DNA from 3 places in the Vibrio sp. Vb1574 genome. Region 1 is predicted to be linked to each of the others. Evidence: predicted binding sites of a transcription regulator. Region 1 holds the regulator's gene; each other region holds the start of a gene.
The links. Region 1 encodes PurR, which represses purine synthesis genes. Its sites were predicted from a motif close to TNANGNAAACGTTTNCNTNA; they were not measured.

Region 1 (6,218 bases):
ATCTGTGGGTTCTTAGGATCGAACTCCATTTTTGCGCGCATACGTCGAATAAGAACATCAATGGTGCGGTCATTCGGCGCATCCACTCGATGGCTGATCATGTTCAAAATACGCTCACGACTTAACACCTGGTTAGGATAAGACGATAATGCCACCAAAAGTTCATACTCTGCTTTAGTTAGTTTTACTGGCTCACCGTTGCGGCTAAGTGCGCGACGTTGAATGTCGAATGTCCACTCCCCAAAGCGCACAATGTGCTCTTCACTGGTTTCATTCGCTTTCGAGCTGCCACTGCGCGCCGCTGAAATACGCCACAGCAAGTTTTTAACGCGAACTAACAGCTCTCTCAGTTCAAAAGGTTTTGTCACATAATCGTCAGCACCCATTTCTAGGCCTACGATTTTATCAATGCTATCCGTGCGTCCTGTTACTAATATGATACCAATATCCGATTGGCTACGTAACTCACGAGTAAGCATCAGGCCGTCTTCACCAGGCAGGTTAATATCCAGCATGATCAGGTCTACATCGCCCGCTTGCAAAACTTCACGCATTTCTGCGCCACTCTCTGCTTCGCTGACTTGGTAGCCCTCATTTTGGAAATATCCCGCAAGCTTACTACGAGTTACAACATCATCTTCTACGACTAATACGTGATAGCTCATTTACACCACTTTTCTGTCTTCTTATTATCCAAGACGTATTCTATTCATAACTAGTAACATTTCTAGTCATAGATACATTAAAACGCAAGATTTAGCGTTTTTATTGATTCAAAACAAGCTTGCCCATTGCTATTAATAAACGGTCATTTTTGACCATAAAACATAACAATTATAGTTACTGCTATTCATTTTAATTGATTACACTTAGGGGATATCCCTAATTGACTTTGTGATGCATGACTTGAAGCATCATTCAGGAGCCCAAAATGCAAGAAGTGAAAGCTTTTAATGAAAAACGCGCTGAAATTTACTGGTGGTTTTCGAGCTTGTTCGCAAAAGAACTAACAGAGAAAGAATTGGAAGCCTATCACAGTGTTGAAATTCGCAGTTTTCTCGCAGGTTTAGGTGAAAATGAGTCGCTAAAACCAGCCGTTGATAGCCTAGTTGATGCATTGAATCGGTTACAAGATCGTGAAGATGCACAACTAGAGCTTGCAGCTGACTTTTGTGAACTGTTTTTGAAGACAGAAAAATACGGCGCTCTTCCTTACGCATCCATATACATTGGTGAATCAGGTTTACTGAATGACAAGCCAGCTGAGGAAATGGAAAAGTTGATGGCTGAATTTGGCGTTCAAGTAGACGAAAACCTAAAGGAACCTGCGGATCACTTAGCCGTTGAGCTCGACTTTCTCGGGAACATGATTATCCGCTCAAACGAGCTTGAACAAGAAAAACACATGGAAGAAGCCTTCGTTAAACAAAACGACTTTATCCAGCAACAATTGATGTCTTGGTTACCTCAGTTTTCAGACAAATGTAAACAATTCGACGAATTTGGATTTTACTCGAGTGTCGCGAAACTATTAGTTGCATTTTGTAAACTAGACAGCGCCTACCTTCTTGGTGAATAATTGCCGCCTATTTTTAGGGAGCCTGCCTATCGGGCTTCCTGTATGCCGAAAGTGACCAATTGTAAGTAACTTGGGTATAATATTCGTTTGCCTTAACTTAGCGCAAAGACGCTTGGTTATTTAGCAGTCAAAATGTGACTTCAAATACACAAATCTCGTGCTGAAAACATTGCTAGTCAGTCCACATAGGGCTAAAATGTGAGCGCAAACGATTAAATATGATTTATATGTAAACCGCTGAAATATAGCGGTTTTTGTGTTTTCTTAACAGGTTGATGGCAATTTCTCATCAGATAGAAAAAAGATAAAATTCATCGACCGATGCTGCTACGCACCCTTTTGTCGCACTTGGATCAACCGCTGCCGAGACACTTAGCGCCAATTTTATATTGCTAGGTGTGAAACCATTAGAGCATCAGGTACATCCAATACGACATATTTCAGTAGCTCGATACAGGACACCATTTATGGCCACGATAAAAGACGTTGCTCGCTTAGCCGGCGTTTCCACTACGACAGTTTCGCACGTTATCAATAAAACGCGTTTCGTTGCAGAAGCAACGCAAGAAAAAGTAATGAAAGCCGTTGACGAGCTGAATTACGCGCCAAGTGCCGTTGCACGCAGCCTAAAATGCAACTCAACTCGTACGATTGGCATGTTAGTAACTCAATCAACTAACCTATTTTTCTCAGAAGTGATTGATGGCGTTGAGAGCTACTGTTACCGCCAAGGCTATACTCTGATTTTATGTAACACAGGCGGGATTTACGAAAAACAACGCGATTACATTCGTATGCTGGCTGAAAAGCGCGTTGATGGCATCCTAGTGATGTGTTCTGACTTAACCGAAGAACTAAAAGAGATGCTTGACCGTCATGCGGACATTCCTAAAGTGGTCATGGATTGGGGCCCAGAGAGCTCACAAGCAGACAAGATCATGGATAACTCAGAAGAAGGTGGCTACATTGCAACCAAACATCTGATTGACAATGGTCATACGGATATCGCTTGTCTAAGCGGTCATTTTGAAAAGCTTGCTTGCCAAGAGCGCATTGCAGGTTTCCGTCGCGCAATGAGCGAAGCGAACCTAGCTGTAAATGAAGACTGGATCCTTGAAGGTAACTTTGAATGTGATACGGCCGTATTAGTTGCAGATAAAATTACCGCAATGGACAAGCGCCCGACGGCGGTATTCTGTTTTAACGACACAATGGCTCTAGGCCTAATGAGCCGCTTGCAACAAAACGGGATCAAAATTCCTGAAGATATTTCAGTGATCGGCTACGACAACATCGAGCTTGCAGAATACTTCTCTCCACCGCTAACGACTATCCACCAACCTAAACGTCGTGTTGGTAAAAATGCATTCGAAATTCTACTTGAGCGTATCAAAGATAAAGAACACGAAAAACGAATTTTCGAGATGCAACCTGAGCTTGTAATTCGAAATACTGTGAAAAAAATGAACTAAATTTCACTGTATTTAACCGTGTTAAATAAGCGCTCTACAGGGGCGCTTATTTTTTTGGAAAAATTAAGCATTCTCTAATACTTCACACCACTCTAATAACAATTGACTAACGTTAACTCCCTGTTTTATATAAATGTAATATATATTAAGAACTCCTTTTCAAAGGCCAATTTGCACCTTTCCATATGCAAAATAGAGCATTCAATCTATCATTTTTATTGAACCGAAATCACACTTTTAACGCTAAACCGTGATGTTAATTCAATATAAGAAGTATGCTCATTGTGTCACGCACAGGGCAAACCATTCGAAAGAGTGGGACGCAAAGCCTCCGGCCTGAACCATATTACGATATGGAAGGTAGCGGGGTTACCGATGGCAAGTGTGTAAGCAATGACTTTACTCTGTAATGACATTGTTTTTACGCATGTTTGCTACTCTCTCGGACCTGACTTTTGGTGGCGTAATATTAATTACACCGAGATAACAAAACATGGATAAACCGATACTCAAAGACTCTATGAAGCTATTTGAGGCACTTGGTAATATCAAGTCGCGCTCAATGTTTGGTGGCTTCGGACTATTCGCTGATGAAACAATGTTTGCACTAGTGGTAAACAATCAGCTTCATATCAGAGCAGACCAAAAAACTTCATCTGACTTCGAGAAACAAGGGCTAAAGCCTTACGTTTATAAAAAACGTGGCTTTCCAGTCGTTACAAAGTACTACGCTATTTCCAGCGATTTATGGGAATCAAGCGAACGCTTAATCGAAGTAGCGAATCAATCATTGAAAAAGGCAAAGCTTGAGAAAGAACAGCAAGCAAGTACAAAGCCTAACCGTTTGAAAGATTTGCCTAACTTACGACTGGCTACCGAGCGCATGCTAAAAAAAGCCGGCATCGAATCCGTAGAGAAGCTTGAAGAGGAAGGTGCGCTTAACGCCTATAAAGCGATAAGAGATACGCACTCTGCAACCGTCAACATTGAGTTGCTATGGGCACTAGAAGGTGCTATCAACGGCACTCATTGGAGTGTGGTACCTCAAGCTCGCCGAGATGAGTTGATGAACGGCCTCCAATAAAAGTCGGCCTAAAAACTATCTTGTAAAACCGCAGTCTAATCTGCGGTTTTTTTGTGAAATTTTTTCGGTTTTCCTACTGTCTTATTACATATATCCCAAATTGGAATCAAAATTATGAATAAGAAACTGATATTAGGTCTCATCCTACTAGCGGCTATCGTCTTTTTAGGTATTAACTTTGGCCAGTATTTAACCTTAGAGAATGCAAAAGCCCAACAAGAAGCACTAACTACATACATCGATCAGAATTTTGTATTCTCGGCTGCGATTTACTTTTTTACCTACATTGCAATTACCGCTTTTTCTATCCCAGGAGCGGCAGTAGTCACCTTACTTGGTGCAGCCTTATTTGGTTTTTGGACAAGCTTGCTACTGGTTTCTTTCGCTAGCACTATGGGGGCAACACTGGCCTTCTTGAGCAGCCGATACTTATTGCGTGACTGGGTACAAAACAAATTCGGAAATAAACTCAACGCAATTAATCAAGGTGTCGAAAAAGACGGAGCTTTTTATCTATTTTCCTTGCGTCTAATCCCTGTATTCCCTTTCTTTCTAATCAACTTACTGATGGGCTTAACACCGATGTCTGTAGGTCGATTTTATCTCACTAGCCAAATAGGTATGCTGCCAGGCACAGCCGTATATCTGAATGCAGGTACTCAATTAGCAACAATTGAAAGCCTATCGGGCATTGTTTCACCCGCAGTATTAGCGTCTTTTGCGCTATTGGGACTATTTCCAATCATCACTAAATGGGTTATGAATAAAGTAAGGCCGACACCAAGTCAGCAAAACTCGTAATTGGTGAAGTGGGTATTTTGATGAAAATATTTATCGCTAAAAACCCAGCAGAAGCACACATTGTATGTGAGCTGCTTAAAGTGGAACAAATTTACTGTGAAGTTCGCGGAGAAGGTATTTTCGGCTTAAAAGGAGAACTGCCGTTTGGTGATGATACCGATCCTTATGTGTGGCTTTTTGACACGGCACAAAAGATGAAAGCTGAAGAAATAGTAAAAGCATATCGAAAACAATCCGATAGGCATGAGTATCAAGATTGGCAATGCCCAAAATGTCATGAAATAAACGAAGGGCAATTTGGTGCATGTTGGCAATGTGGATATCAACTAGGAGAGCTATAGCGGCTCTCCTATTCAGTGGATGCACTCAGTTTTAAGCACATACAGCTTGCTGTTTAATAAACTCGATGGAGTGTTGATTGAAGTCTTCTGGACGCTCTACATTGCATACATGACCACAATTCGGGATTTCTCGTAGAATGCTGAGCTTATGTGCTGCAACCATTTCTTTGACAGGTTTAATAAACATGTAATCCCTGTCGCCCATTAAGTAAAGAGTCGGAATGGGTAACTCTCGATCTTTAAAATATTTCATTAACGGATTTACATCAGCGGCAAGAATAAACCAACGTTTAAATTCTTTTTGGCAAAGCTTCTTGGCTTCGCGAATAAAAAGGTGGCGAGATTCTCGTTGGCTTCTTTGAGGCATAACAATATAAGCGAACAGTTTGTAGAGCCACATGTATGGTAGGATATGCTTACAAAAATTACCTAATTTCACCAATATCTGAGAACGAGTGTTAAGCCTTGTGACAGCACCGCCGAGCACCATCGAACGTACGCGCTCTGATGACAATTCAGCAAGGTTTCGAACAATAATAGTACCAAGCGACATACCGACAAAATGAGCGGATTGGATCTTTAAATGGTCCAATACTTTCAAAATATCTTGGGTAACTTCCGTAAAGGTATAACGGCTAGCAATGAGCTCTTTAAGTAACTGATTTGACTTTCCATGACCTCTTAAATCGATCAGCAATAAGTTAAAGTGTTGCTTGTAAGCTTTAATTTGCTTGAACCAGATAGAAGAGCTACCACCAGCACCGTGCACAAATACAACCCACTCATTACTAGTAGGGTGCAAATAGGTTTTATGAAAAAGTAGCGGCTGGGTCATATTGAGTATCAAAAAGATCGTGCTATTGAGTAAAAAGCCATCCTACCACACTCCCCTTACTCAAGATAATAAAGGCACCTCATTCGGTGCCTTTCGTTACAATTTT
Region 2 (6,218 bases), on a different contig from region 1:
CTCGCCGTTTTCTTCCCACTTGGTTTTCATCGACATGGAGTCTTTACCAACTGGGATAGTCAAACCTAACGCAGGACACAATTCTTCACCAACCGCTTTCACTGCTTCGTAAAGACCCGCATCTTCACCTGGGTGACCCGCTGGAGACATCCAGTTCGCAGACAGTTTAATGTGTTTAATATCACCGATGTCTGTTGCCGCAATGTTCGTTAGTGACTCACCAACGGCTAGGCGAGCCGATGCTCCAAAGTCTAGTAATGCCACTGGCGTGCGCTCACCCATCGACATTGCTTCGCCATGGTAAGTGTCGTAGCTTGCCGCTGTTACTGCGCAGTTTGCTACTGGTACCTGCCAAGGACCAACCATTTGATCACGAGCAACCAGACCCGTTACTGTTCGGTCACCGATAGTAATTAGGAATGTTTTTTCTGCAACAGCAGGAAGACGAAGTACGCGATCCACCGCTTCATTGAGCTCAATACCATCACGAACAATGGCAGGGCTTTCCACTTTTAGTGTGGTTGCGTCACGGTGCATCTTCGGTGGCTTACCAAGCAGGATATCCATTGGCATATCGATTGGCGTATTGTCGAAGTGAGAATCTTCTAGCGTTAGATGACGCTCTTCTGTCGCCACACCCACCACTGCATACGGTGCGCGTTCACGCTTACAGATGGCGTCGAATGCTTCCATGTTTTCTGGCGCTACCGCTAGAACGTAACGTTCCTGTGATTCGTTACACCAGATTTCCAGTGGGCTCATGCCCGGCTCATCGTTTGGTACATCGCGTAATTGGAACTTACCGCCACGCTCACCGTCGTCGACAAGTTCAGGCAATGCGTTAGAGATACCGCCTGCACCCACATCGTGGATAAATGCGATTGGGTTATCGTCGCCTAACTGCCAACAACGGTCGATCACTTCCTGACAGCGACGTTCCATCTCTGGGTTTTCACGCTGTACCGAAGCGAAGTCCAGATCTTCTGCTGACTGACCAGATGCCATGGAAGATGCCGCGCCACCACCAAGACCGATGTTCATTGCCGGACCACCAAGTACGATTAGGCTCGCACCCACAGGGATCTCTTTCTTCTGTACGTGTTCATCGCGGATGTTACCCATACCACCAGCAATCATGATTGGTTTGTGGTAACCACGAATTTCTTCACCCGCATGAGAAGTGACTTTTTCTTCGTAAGTACGGAAGTAACCCAATAGATTTGGACGACCAAATTCGTTGTTGAATGCCGCGCCGCCTAGAGGGCCTTCAAGCATGATGTCTAACGCATTTACAATACGACCCGGCTTGCCGAAGTCGGTTTCCCATGGCTGTTCAAAACCAGGAATACGTAAGTTAGAGGTTGTAAAGCCAACCAGACCCGCTTTTGGCTTACCGCCGATACCCGTCGCGCCTTCGTCACGGATTTCACCGCCTGAGCCAGTCGATGCGCCCGGCCATGGAGAGATTGCCGTTGGGTGGTTGTGCGTTTCTACCTTCATCAAGATGTGCGTATCTTCATGGTGGTACGTGTATTGACGAGATTTAGGGTCAGGGAAGAAACGCCCCGCTTTAGAACCTGTCATAACGGCTGCGTTGTCTTTGTATGCAGACAGCACATAGTCAGGTGTCGTTTCAAAAGTGTTTTTGATCATTTTGAACAAAGACTTAGGTTGATCTACCCCGTCGATAGTCCAATCTGCGTTAAAAATTTTGTGGCGACAATGCTCTGAGTTCGCCTGAGCAAACATCATCAATTCAATGTCGTTTGGGTTACGCCCAAGCTTAGTAAAGTTCTCTACCAAGTAATCAATTTCATCTTCTGCGAGTGCCAAGCCAAGGGAAACGTTTGCCTCTTCAAGCGCAAGACGACCGCCAGCTAAGATATCAACATGTGCGACAGGCTTAGGCTCTGCAACAGTAAATAATGCTGATGCGGCTTCAAATTCTGTGAATACTGTTTCCATCATGCGGTCGTGAATTAACGCTTTAACAGCGTCAGCTTGAGCTTCTGAGAGAACAACTGAAGATTCGACATAATAAGCCGTACCACGCTCTAGACGTTTCACTTTCTCCAGACCACAGTTAACAGCGATATCGGTAGATTTAGAAGACCAAGGCGAGATAGTGCCAGGACGAGGCGTGACAAGAAGTAGAAGACCTTCAGGCTCATGCTCTTCGATGGTTGGGCCGTAAGTTAGTAACTTTTCAAGTTTTTCTAACTCTTGGTCATCAAGGTCTGACTTTAGATCGGCAAAGTGCATAAACTCGGCATAAATGCCAGTTACAGGCAGATCTTGTTCACGACAAAGTTCCAGTAGTTTATTAACACGAAACTCAGAAAGAGCTGGGGAGCCACGCAAAATTCTCATGTGCTTAGGTCTCTTATGCAATTGATTAAGGTGATATTGGAATAAATTCAGACACTTAAAATAAGCCCTGTCGAACCTATGCCGATTCCACCTCGTCATTGCGAGCGCATTATATAGTAATTGTTTTTGTGATGTAACACCAAAAGCAACCGTTTGCGTCATTTTTTTTGTCAAATTTGAATTACAACTAAAATGTCGATAAAACACACAATGTCACGTTATAAGTGTGTGATTCACTTTGCCCCATGAGCTCGCTTTGATATAAAGGCAAATAGAAATTTTCCAAGATGTACCTATTAATGCAAATAAGTCACTTCAACCGGCTCAAGCGCAGTGCTCTAATTTTAGTTTCTGTTCTTTTGCTCTCTGCTTGCCAGATTGAGTCGGAGCCCAAAAGTGAATTTGAAAAAATTCAAGAACGTGGTGTGCTTCGTGTTGGCACGCTAAACAATCAGCTTTCCTACTACATAGGACCCGATGGTCCCGCAGGGTTGGATTACGAATTGGCGCGTCAGTTTGCGGAGCAGCTCGGCGTCAAACTCGAGATTAAACCAGCCTTTCGCCAAGCTGAGCTTTTTCCTGCTCTTAAGAAAGGAGATATCGATATCATCGCTACGGGTTTAAATCAAACGTCACAAGCAGTCAAACGATTTAGACCAGGCCCTGCCTATTATTATGTAAGCCAACAAGTGGTATATAAAAAAGGGCAACTTCGACCACGTGATATCGAACAACTCATTGAATACCAAGCCTCGAAAGACGACGAGTCCGACGAAGATACAAATGCAGGCGCTCAAACATTAAAGATCGTTGAACAATCGCAATATGTTCCGACCCTAACAGCGTTAAAGAAGCAGTATCCAGAACTTCAGTTTGAAATTGTTGGTGATGCTGACACGAGAGACTTACTCAAATACGTATCGAAGGGTGAGTTACGTTTTACTGTGACTGATTCGGTGGAACTTTCCCTAGCTCAACGCCTTTACCCCGATCTTGCGCTCGCGTTCGAACTTACAGAAGATCAACCTGTGTCTTGGTTTACTCGACGTTCTGAAGACGAAAGCTTGTATGCAATGCTGATAGAGTTTTTCGGTAACATCAAACAATCAGGAGAACTGTCCACCCTCGAAGAAAAGTACATTGGTCATATTGAAGCATTTGACTACGTTGATACTCGCGCATTCATTCGAGCTCTGGATGACAAATTGCCTAAATGGGCACCTTTATTCCAAAAATACAGCGAAGAGTTCGACTGGCGATTAATTGCAGCATTGGCTTATCAAGAGTCACATTGGAAACCAACAGCAAAATCGCCAACGGGTGTTAGGGGGATGATGATGCTTACTCTGCCAACAGCGAAAAGCGTCGGGGTAACAAACCGTTTAGACCCTGAGCAATCTGTTCGTGGTGGTGTCGAGTACTTACGTCGCATTGTAGGTCGCGTGCCTGATAGCATCAACGAGCATGAAAAAATATGGTTTGCGTTAGCTTCATACAATATTGGTTACGGCCACATGATGGACGCACGACGACTCACCAAAGCACAAGGTGGCGATCCGAACGCTTGGGCCGATGTAAAAGATAGGCTGCCTTTACTGCGTCAGAAGCGCTATTACAGCCAAACTCGCTATGGGTACGCCAGAGGCGATGAAGCGCGTAATTACGTAGAAAATATTCGACGTTACTACCAATCCATCATTGGTCATGTCAGCCAACAGCCAGCGATTGATGAGAATAGCGATGACTTGCAAGTGATTCCGCCGCTCAACCCCGACATTTTGATATCGGGCGCAGTAGAGACCGTCGTAGAACAAGTCTCTGGCGCTTCTGACGTCACGGTTGAAGAAGACACCGAACAAGAAAGCATTGAAGAATAAACCCGCGGTAAACTAGAAAATGACGAGCCTATGAAGCTCGTCATTTTTGTTGAGTCCTAACGAAAACTTATCTAGACTCCAATATTCTGAGTGACACCAACCACACTCAACCATTCCTTTGGTTGGTCGCCTTTTCTTCATCGTTAGTAAAACTGATTGCTTTGTAACAGATTACTTTACAACCACATGGTTTAGCTCACTTGATGAAGCCGCGCTTTCGGCTACACTCTGCCGAAATAACGTCACTCCTATTATTAAGCATCGTATTGAAATTGTTTGCTGGCTCTGTGCAATGCAGAAGTCAAATGAAGAACGTTTAAACCATACAATGTTTAGTGCGATTATCGAGCCTATTGCCAAGCATCGATGAGCCGCGCTTTACTGGTATAAGTCTTGTCTGCAGGAGGTTTTGAATATGAGAAGACGTAGAGTGCAGTCAAAGCGTTTAAATAACACAGTAGCTGCTATCCGACGTAAACGTAAACTGACATGTATGAAAAAGAAAGTAAGTTCACGTAATCGTGTTTTTGTACATTTAGTCAATCACTAGTGCGTCCAAACAAACATCTACCACGTTGTAGGTGTTTGCTAGCCCTCACTACTCCCACTACCTTGCTCGCTCTCTCGATTTTCTAATGCTTTTTGTGCTTGCTTCTTCGCTTTAATTTCCTTTCGGCGACGCTTAAAAAACGCTTGTAGCTGAGTGCGGCACTCATCTTCTAGCAGCCCCTTTTCAACTAAGGCGTAATGGTAAGCGGCTTGGCTTTCAAACAAATTAAGCACTGTTCCTGCAGCTCCAGCTTTTAAATCTGGCGCTCCAAAAACAACCCGCTTAACGCGGCTATGCAATAAGGCTCCGGCACACATTGGGCATGGCTCAAGTGTTACATATAACGTCGTATCCAGAAGGCGGTAATTTTCTAGCTTTTGGCCTGCTTTACGCAGCGTTTGGATCTCAGCATGTGCGGTAGCGTCATTAGTACCAATAGAGCGATTCCACCCCTCAGCGATAATTTCACCATCTTTGACAAGCACTGCGCCAACAGGTACTTCCCCCTCAGCTTCTGCTTGCTCAGCAAGCTCCATCGCTCTGCGCATAAACAATTCATCTTGAGGGGTAAACGGATGGTTAGACAAAGGAGGCTCCAAAGAAACAAAAATGATTGAAGTCGGGAATTTTATCACCAACTTCGGCTTCACTACAGCGACACATCACGGGACAAAGTCTGCAACTCCAAAAAACTAGTTACAAGACCTATCGATGTTCGTTTTACGAGAACAAAAAAGCGCAGATCGAAGACCTGCGCTTTTTGGCTGCCAATTAGCGGCTTTCACACCCTAAACGTTTTTACATGGTGTAAGTGTAAGGAGCTTGAATGCCTAGCGGGATACCTACCATCCAATAAGCAACTAGGAAGATAGACCAACCGATCAGCATTGCGATCGAGAATGGCATCATTAGTGACGCAAGCGTACCGATACCAGCCGACTTCACATAACGCTGACAGTAAACCACTACAAGAGGGAAAAATACCATTAGAGGCGAAATGATGTTCGATACAGAGTCACCCACACGGTAAGCCGCTTGAGACAGCTCAGGCGAGATACCAACCGCCATTAGCATTGGCACTAAGATTGGACCAATTAAAGCCCATTTTGCCGATGCCGAACCAATAAGTAGGTTTACAGACGCGGTTAGAAGGATCATACCGATGATGGTCACTTCACCTGGTAGGTTCATCGCTTTTAAGCCTTCTGCGCCATACAACGCTAGCATCGTACCGATGTTTGACTGAGCAAATGCAGATAAGAACTGAGCACAGAAGAACGACATTACAATGTATGCGCCCATGGTTGACATGGTGTCAGCCATCGCTTTGATAATGTCGTTGCTGGTCTTGAACGTTCCAGACACTTTACCGTAAACGTAACCGGGAATGATAAACAGAATAAAGATCAGCGGAACGATAG
Region 3 (6,218 bases), on a different contig from region 1:
AACCAATGACCACATCCTTAGAAGGGACGTGCTCTATCCAGCTGAGCTAAGGGCGCGCTACAGGGACAGGATTATACGAGTTCAAACGGGTAAATCAACGGGTTTTCATAACATTCTGATCTGAATGCCTAAAAAAAGTCCATTAAAACGCTTAATGTTCAAAAACACCACAAAGCAAACGTTTGCGTATGGATGTTAACAAGAAATTCTGCGACAATGCGCCGCAGATAATCTGCCTTCTTAATTTATAAGGAAAGTCATGACTGCTCAAAATATAGACGGAACTCTCATTTCCCAAACTGTTCGATCCGAAGTGGCTGCACGTGTTAAAGCACGTGTTGAAGCTGGGCTACGTGCTCCTGGTTTAGCAGTGGTTCTAGTTGGTGAAGATCCTGCTTCTCAGGTTTATGTTGGTAGCAAACGCCGCGCATGTGAAGAAGTTGGGTTTGTTTCTAAGTCTTTTGACCTTCCTGCGTCTAGCTCAGAAGAAGAGTTACTAGCTCTGATTGATGAATTAAACAACGATGATGAAATTGACGGCATTCTAGTGCAATTACCCCTTCCTGCGGGCATAGACACAACACATGTTTTAGAGCGCATTCACCCAGAGAAGGACGTGGATGGCTTCCATCCTTACAACGTTGGTCGTCTTGCGCAGCGTATTCCAAAGCTTCGCTCTTGCACGCCAAAGGGCATAATTACCCTACTCGACCGTTACAACATTGAGCTACGTGGTAAACATGCGGTTGTGGTTGGTGCATCAAACATTGTTGGTCGTCCAATGACACTTGAGCTGCTGCTTGCGGGCTGCACAACAACAACATGTCACCGTTTTACCAAAGACTTAGAGAGTCATGTGCGTCAAGCTGACGTTGTCGTGGTGGCGGTTGGTAAGCCTAACTTCATCCCTGGTGAGTGGATTAAAAAAGGCGCAGTGGTGGTCGATGTCGGTATTAACCGTCTTGATTCAGGCAAACTAGTTGGCGACGTGGAATACGACAAAGCACGTGAAAGTGCGAGCTTTATTACTCCTGTTCCTGGTGGCGTTGGCCCAATGACCGTCGCAAGTTTAATTGAGAACACGATGCTCGCTTGCGAACAGTTCCACACAGACAAATAACGTAAAACTTCAGATACGAAAAAGGCTCCGCAAGGAGCCTTTTTGCTAATTGTTGATATCTATTTCAATTACAGACTTAAAATCACGCCCGCAATCGAAGCGCTCATTAAGTTCGCCATGACACCAGCGATAATCGCACGGAAACCATGCTTAGAAACAAATGCACGCTTTTCTGGTACCAATGAGCCCAACCCACCAATCAGCATCGCCATGCTTGAGATGTTTGCAAAGCCACACAAAGCAAACGTCACGATTGCTTGTGAGTGTTCACTAAGTTGAGACTTCACTTCTGCAAGCTGGATGAAAGCGACGAACTCATTCACCACAATCTTGTTACCAATCAGCGAGCCTGCTGTGGTTGCTTCTTGCCATGGTATACCCAACAACCAAGCGACTGGCGCAAACACAAAACCTAGGATGAGCTCAAAACTTAATGGTGTCCCAATAAGATCACCTATCCAGCCTAACATGCCGTTTAGCATTGCAATGACACTAATAAACGCCAGTAACGTACCACCGACCGATACAGCAATGCGTACACCCGCCATGGCACCATCGGCTAATGCTTCTACTACGTTGGTTGCACGTGGAATTTCAACTTGGCTAATGTCGATATCTGCTGCTTTATCCGTATCTTCTGGCATTAAAATTTTTGCCATCAACAAGCCGGCAGGTGCTGACATAAATGCAGCAGCAATAAGATAGTTGAGGTCGACACCCAGTGATGCGTAACCAACCAACGTTCCGCCAGCAACTGACGCTAAACCACCTGTCATAACTGCAAAGAACTGCGAGTCAGTCATGTGTTTTAGGTAAGGCTTTACCATTAATGGTGCTTCAATGGTGCCAACAAAGATATTCGCCGTAGCAGACAAAGACTCAGCACGACCGATACCCAGCAGCTTTTGAATACCACCACCGATAAAGTTAATGATTTTTGGCATCACACCAATGTGATAAAGACCTGAGATAAGAGAGGAGAAGAAAACGATGATACCCAGAACATTGATCGCAAAGGTGAAGCCCCCTGTCGCCAAATTACCGAATAAAAACGCAATGCCCTCTTGACCATAGTTGATCAAATTCGACACAACACTGCTCACTGAATTCAGCGCATCTCTTCCTGCTGGTACATATAAAACCAACAACGCAAACAGTACCTGCAAAGCAAACGCAAACGACACCGTTCTCAGCTTTATATTTTTTCTATTTGTAGAAAGTAGCCATGCTAGGAATAGTATGGCTACGATACCAATAATTGAGTTCATAAAATGAATCCGACAGAAGGGGGATATGGAAGGCACCGGATTGTATAGCGGACTCAAAATGCTGCAAGTTGAGGATGTTAACAGTGTGAAAAGTTTAAGCGACCAATAACTGACCAACAAAATAACCAATTGAATTTATTGAAGATAAACGTTTGCTTATTTTAATTATTTCCATATAGAAAATATGTTTCTGGTTCAGGAAAAATTTTTGTGAAGTGAATCACCTTATGTGTCGTTCTACAACGTCATTGATCCTGTTATTTAGGAATAGAGATGTAAGGTGCCAAACGTTGGTCCCAATGACAAGGGTTGCCGATCTTCTGTTTGATAAAGTTAATCACTGCGGATATTTTTTTTGGCATATGCTGGCGGCTTGGGTATACCGCATAAAACGGCATCGACTGGCTGGCTTTCCAGTCAGGTAACAGCTGTATTAACTTACCCGTTCTAAACTCATCCCCCAGCAAGTAAGTGGCAAGGTAGGCAATACCCCAACCTGCAATAGCCGCATCCCGAACGGCTTCTGCCAGATCTACTGAATAGTTACCCGAGACTTTTACGTTCAATTCTTGCTGATCTTTGGTAAACGCCCACCCCGTATAGTCACGCTCCCAGCTTCTGTATATGAGGCAGTTGTGAGCAGATAGGTCATCCGGTTCTGTTGGCGTGTCATGTTTCAATAAGTAATCTGGCGATGCCGCAACAACAAACTGGCAATCCGTCAAACGCTGCGCAATGTAACCTTCAGGCAAATGCTCATTGTTGGTTACCCATAAATCGAGCCCTTCGGCTAACATATCGACCTTATAGTCAAACAGATGTACTTCCACTTGAAGTTGAGGATACAGTTCGCGTAACTCTTGAATCGCTGGAATAATGTGTAAGGTACCAAATGATTGCGACAACCCAAGACGTACCAAACCTGCTACTTCATCCCGCTGGGTTTCCATCTCTAATGTGGCGCTGCTCACCGCTTGTACCACTTGCTCACAGTGATGAAAAAAGGTTTTCCCTGCCTCTGTCGGCGTAAAGCTTCGCGTAGTGCGTTGAACAAGCTTGATACCAAGAGACGCTTCTAACTGACTCAACTGTTTACTCACATGAGACACCGACACGCCTAAGCTCTTTGCAGCAGCTGTGAAGCTTTTGTGTTTAAGAAGAGCGGAGAAAATCACCATTTGTGCGGCACGTTCAGATAACACGCTTTACCTCGATTTGGTTATAGAAAAAACAAAGGGCTCCGAAGAGCCCTTGTATTGAAGACTGGATGCCGAATTGTTTGTGGCAGATCAGTATTTAATGCGGTCAGCCAAGTGGCTCACAGCAAGTGCGAAGTAGTAAGAGCGGTTCCACTTCATCAATACGTTGTAGTTATTGTAAACCAGATACGTACGACCATTCTCGTCGTCCGGCATGATCAACCATGCTTTGATGTCTTCATCCAGTTTTGGCAACGGGCTACCGTCATATTTTGTGATACCTAATTGGCTCCACTCTTGAAGGTATTTGCCTTTTTCAGCCGTGCGCCCTTCCAGGCTGCGATCAATATTTTTAGGAACCTTAACTTGGCGACCCCAAGTATATTTATCATCCCAACCAGACTTGCTCAAATAGTTAGCGGTTGATGCAAACACGTCCGCTTCAGATTGCCATATGTCTTTTTTACCATCACCGTTGCCGTCAGCAGCAAAACGAAGGAAAGAGCTTGGCATAAACTGGCATTGACCCATCGCACCAGCCCATGAGCCTTTAAAGTTCTCTAGCTCAATATGGCCTTGATCGAGGATCTGCAGTGCCGACATGGTCTCTTTACGGAAAAACTCTTCACGACGGCCTTCAAATGCCATTGTGGATAGTGCATCAATCACTTTAAAGTTGCCGGTAAACTTACCAAAGTTACTTTCAACTCCCCAAAGTGCCACAATAAAGCGCGGGTGGACACCGTACTCATCGCCTATACGCTTTAGCTCAGTGTAATGCTCTTTGTAGAGTTGTCTGGCTTGCTTCACCTTCCATTCAGGCACCGCGCGAGGAATGTACTCATCCAATGTCAGTTTCTTTTCTGGTTGGTTTCGGTCCGCTTTTACTGCTCGCGGCTTGTACTCAACATTAGCAAAAGCAGCACTAATGACCTGCTCTGAGATACCTTTATCACGAGCTTCAGCACGCAGCTTATTCAAGTATTCATCAAAACCCTCGCTACTTGCAAAAGCCGAGGTACACATACCAACGCTAAGCATGGTAGCCAGTATCTTTTTCATATTGCCCTCCTTGAGCAAGGCAGAAATCCCAGATGAAAAACGATGACGTTATTCGCCTTTCTGCTGGGCTTTTTGTTCTTTGTACTTTTCTAATAGGTTCTCCGGCGGCGGTGGAACCTGAAGAAAGAAGCCATCATTTTGTAATGAAGCCTTCACTTTTTCGATATCAACTTGTGCCAATTTACGGCCATCAAGTTTAATCGTCATGACAGCGATAGGCTTACCGAACATCTGCATTAAGGTGTCAGGAACCTGTGAAAAATCATCCTTTTTCGGAATATAGAGATAAGTACCTTCTTTTTTCGAGCTTTTATAAATAGAACAAAGCATGACACGCCTTTTATGCTGATTTAGCCGCGTTGAGTGCGGATTAGGTTGAAAACGTCAAATTCTCGCAAACTTAATAGCAAATTTGAGATTAATTCACCTATTTGCCCACGAGAGAACTTGCTGCGTCAAAGGATGAAATATAACATGACATACCTAGTTTAAGGCAACGCTCTTTCAATAAAGGCAAGAAGTCCACGATGACCCATTCACCAGACCTTAAAGGTAGCAGTTTTACATTGTCAGTTTTACACCTTTCTGACAATGAGATCGCAAAGACTGTCGAATTTTTGCAAGAAAAAGTTTCTCAAGCACCTTCTTTTTTTGCATCCGCGCCTTTGGTAATCAATATAGCAAAAGTACAAGGCGACATTGATTTCCCTAAGCTTAAACAAGGCATCTCAGATGCCGGTTTTATTCCGGTCGGTGTAACGGGCTGTAAAGACAAGCGTGTACAAAACCTTGCTTCCGAAGCTGGCTTCGCCATTATGTCGGCGAGCAAATCGCCAAGCCAAGCACCTGCCAAAATGGCACCAACGAAAGTAGTTCGTACGCCTGTCCGCTCAGGACAACAGATCTACGCAAAAGATGGTGATTTGGTGGTGCTAGCGCACGTAAGTGCAGGTGCTGAAGTCATTGCTGACGGCTCTATTCATATCCATGGCACACTTCGAGGTCGTGCGATTGCAGGAGCAAGTGGTCAGCAGGAAGCGCGTATTATTTGCCACGATTTACAAGCAGAACTGGTATCCATTGCGGGTGACTACTGGTTAAGCGATCAAATTGAAAGCGAGTACTGGCAAAAGAAAGTAATGATCAGTAAAGCCGATGAATCATTACATTTAGAAGTTCTCGCGATTTAATCTAAAAAGGAAAAAAAATGGCACGCATTATTGTAGTAACGTCTGGTAAAGGTGGCGTTGGTAAAACCACTTCAAGCGCAGCCATCGCCTCTGGTCTAGCTCTTAAGGGAAAAAAGACCGCGGTGATCGATTTTGACATCGGTTTGCGTAACCTCGATCTAATCATGGGCTGTGAGCGCCGCGTCGTGTATGACTTTGTAAACGTCATTAACGGCGAAGCGACATTAAACCAAGCGCTGATCAAAGATAAGCGCACGGACAACCTATTTATTCTTCCTGCTTCTCAAACTCGTGATAAAGACGCACTGACAAAAGATGGTGTTCAGCGCGTATTCGGCGAACTTGATGAAATGGGCTTTGATTTCATTATTTGTGATTC

Region 2: a site for PurR is predicted at 2,512-2,531, ahead of purL (phosphoribosylformylglycinamidine synthase). Genes of this name have one in related genera too.
Region 3: a site for PurR is predicted at 2,529-2,548, ahead of R7O12_RS10090 (NupC/NupG family nucleoside CNT transporter). Genes of this name have one in related genera too.

What each region holds. Positions count from the first base shown of each region.
Region 1 covers NZ_JAWOTC010000059.1:1,496-7,713, reverse strand. The annotation lists gene torR (two-component system response regulator TorR) at 1-665, opposite strand, end outside; gene torD (molecular chaperone TorD) at 932-1,579, shown strand; gene purR (HTH-type transcriptional repressor PurR) at 2,047-3,051, shown strand; cyclic di-GMP riboswitch class I at 3,339-3,428, shown strand; gene R7O12_RS22420 (TfoX/Sxy family DNA transformation protein) at 3,545-4,135, shown strand; gene R7O12_RS22415 (TVP38/TMEM64 family protein) at 4,250-4,936, shown strand; gene R7O12_RS22410 (DUF2007 domain-containing protein) at 4,957-5,277, shown strand; gene R7O12_RS22405 (alpha/beta fold hydrolase) at 5,309-6,112, opposite strand.
Region 2 covers NZ_JAWOTC010000047.1:2,760-8,977, reverse strand. The annotation lists gene purL (phosphoribosylformylglycinamidine synthase) at 1-2,370, opposite strand, end outside; gene mltF (membrane-bound lytic murein transglycosylase MltF) at 2,670-4,247, shown strand; gene tadA (tRNA adenosine(34) deaminase TadA) at 4,836-5,384, opposite strand; gene R7O12_RS20545 (AbgT family transporter) at 5,596-6,218, opposite strand, start outside.
Region 3 covers NZ_JAWOTC010000011.1:28,726-34,943, reverse strand. The annotation lists tRNA gene R7O12_RS10100 (tRNA-Arg) at 1-56, opposite strand, end outside; gene folD (bifunctional methylenetetrahydrofolate dehydrogenase/methenyltetrahydrofolate cyclohydrolase FolD) at 260-1,120, shown strand; gene R7O12_RS10090 (NupC/NupG family nucleoside CNT transporter) at 1,189-2,388, opposite strand; gene R7O12_RS10085 (LysR family transcriptional regulator) at 2,646-3,590, opposite strand; gene R7O12_RS10080 (lytic transglycosylase domain-containing protein) at 3,678-4,649, opposite strand; gene R7O12_RS10075 (YcgL domain-containing protein) at 4,698-4,979, opposite strand; gene minC (septum site-determining protein MinC) at 5,177-5,839, shown strand; gene minD (septum site-determining protein MinD) at 5,857-6,218, shown strand, end outside.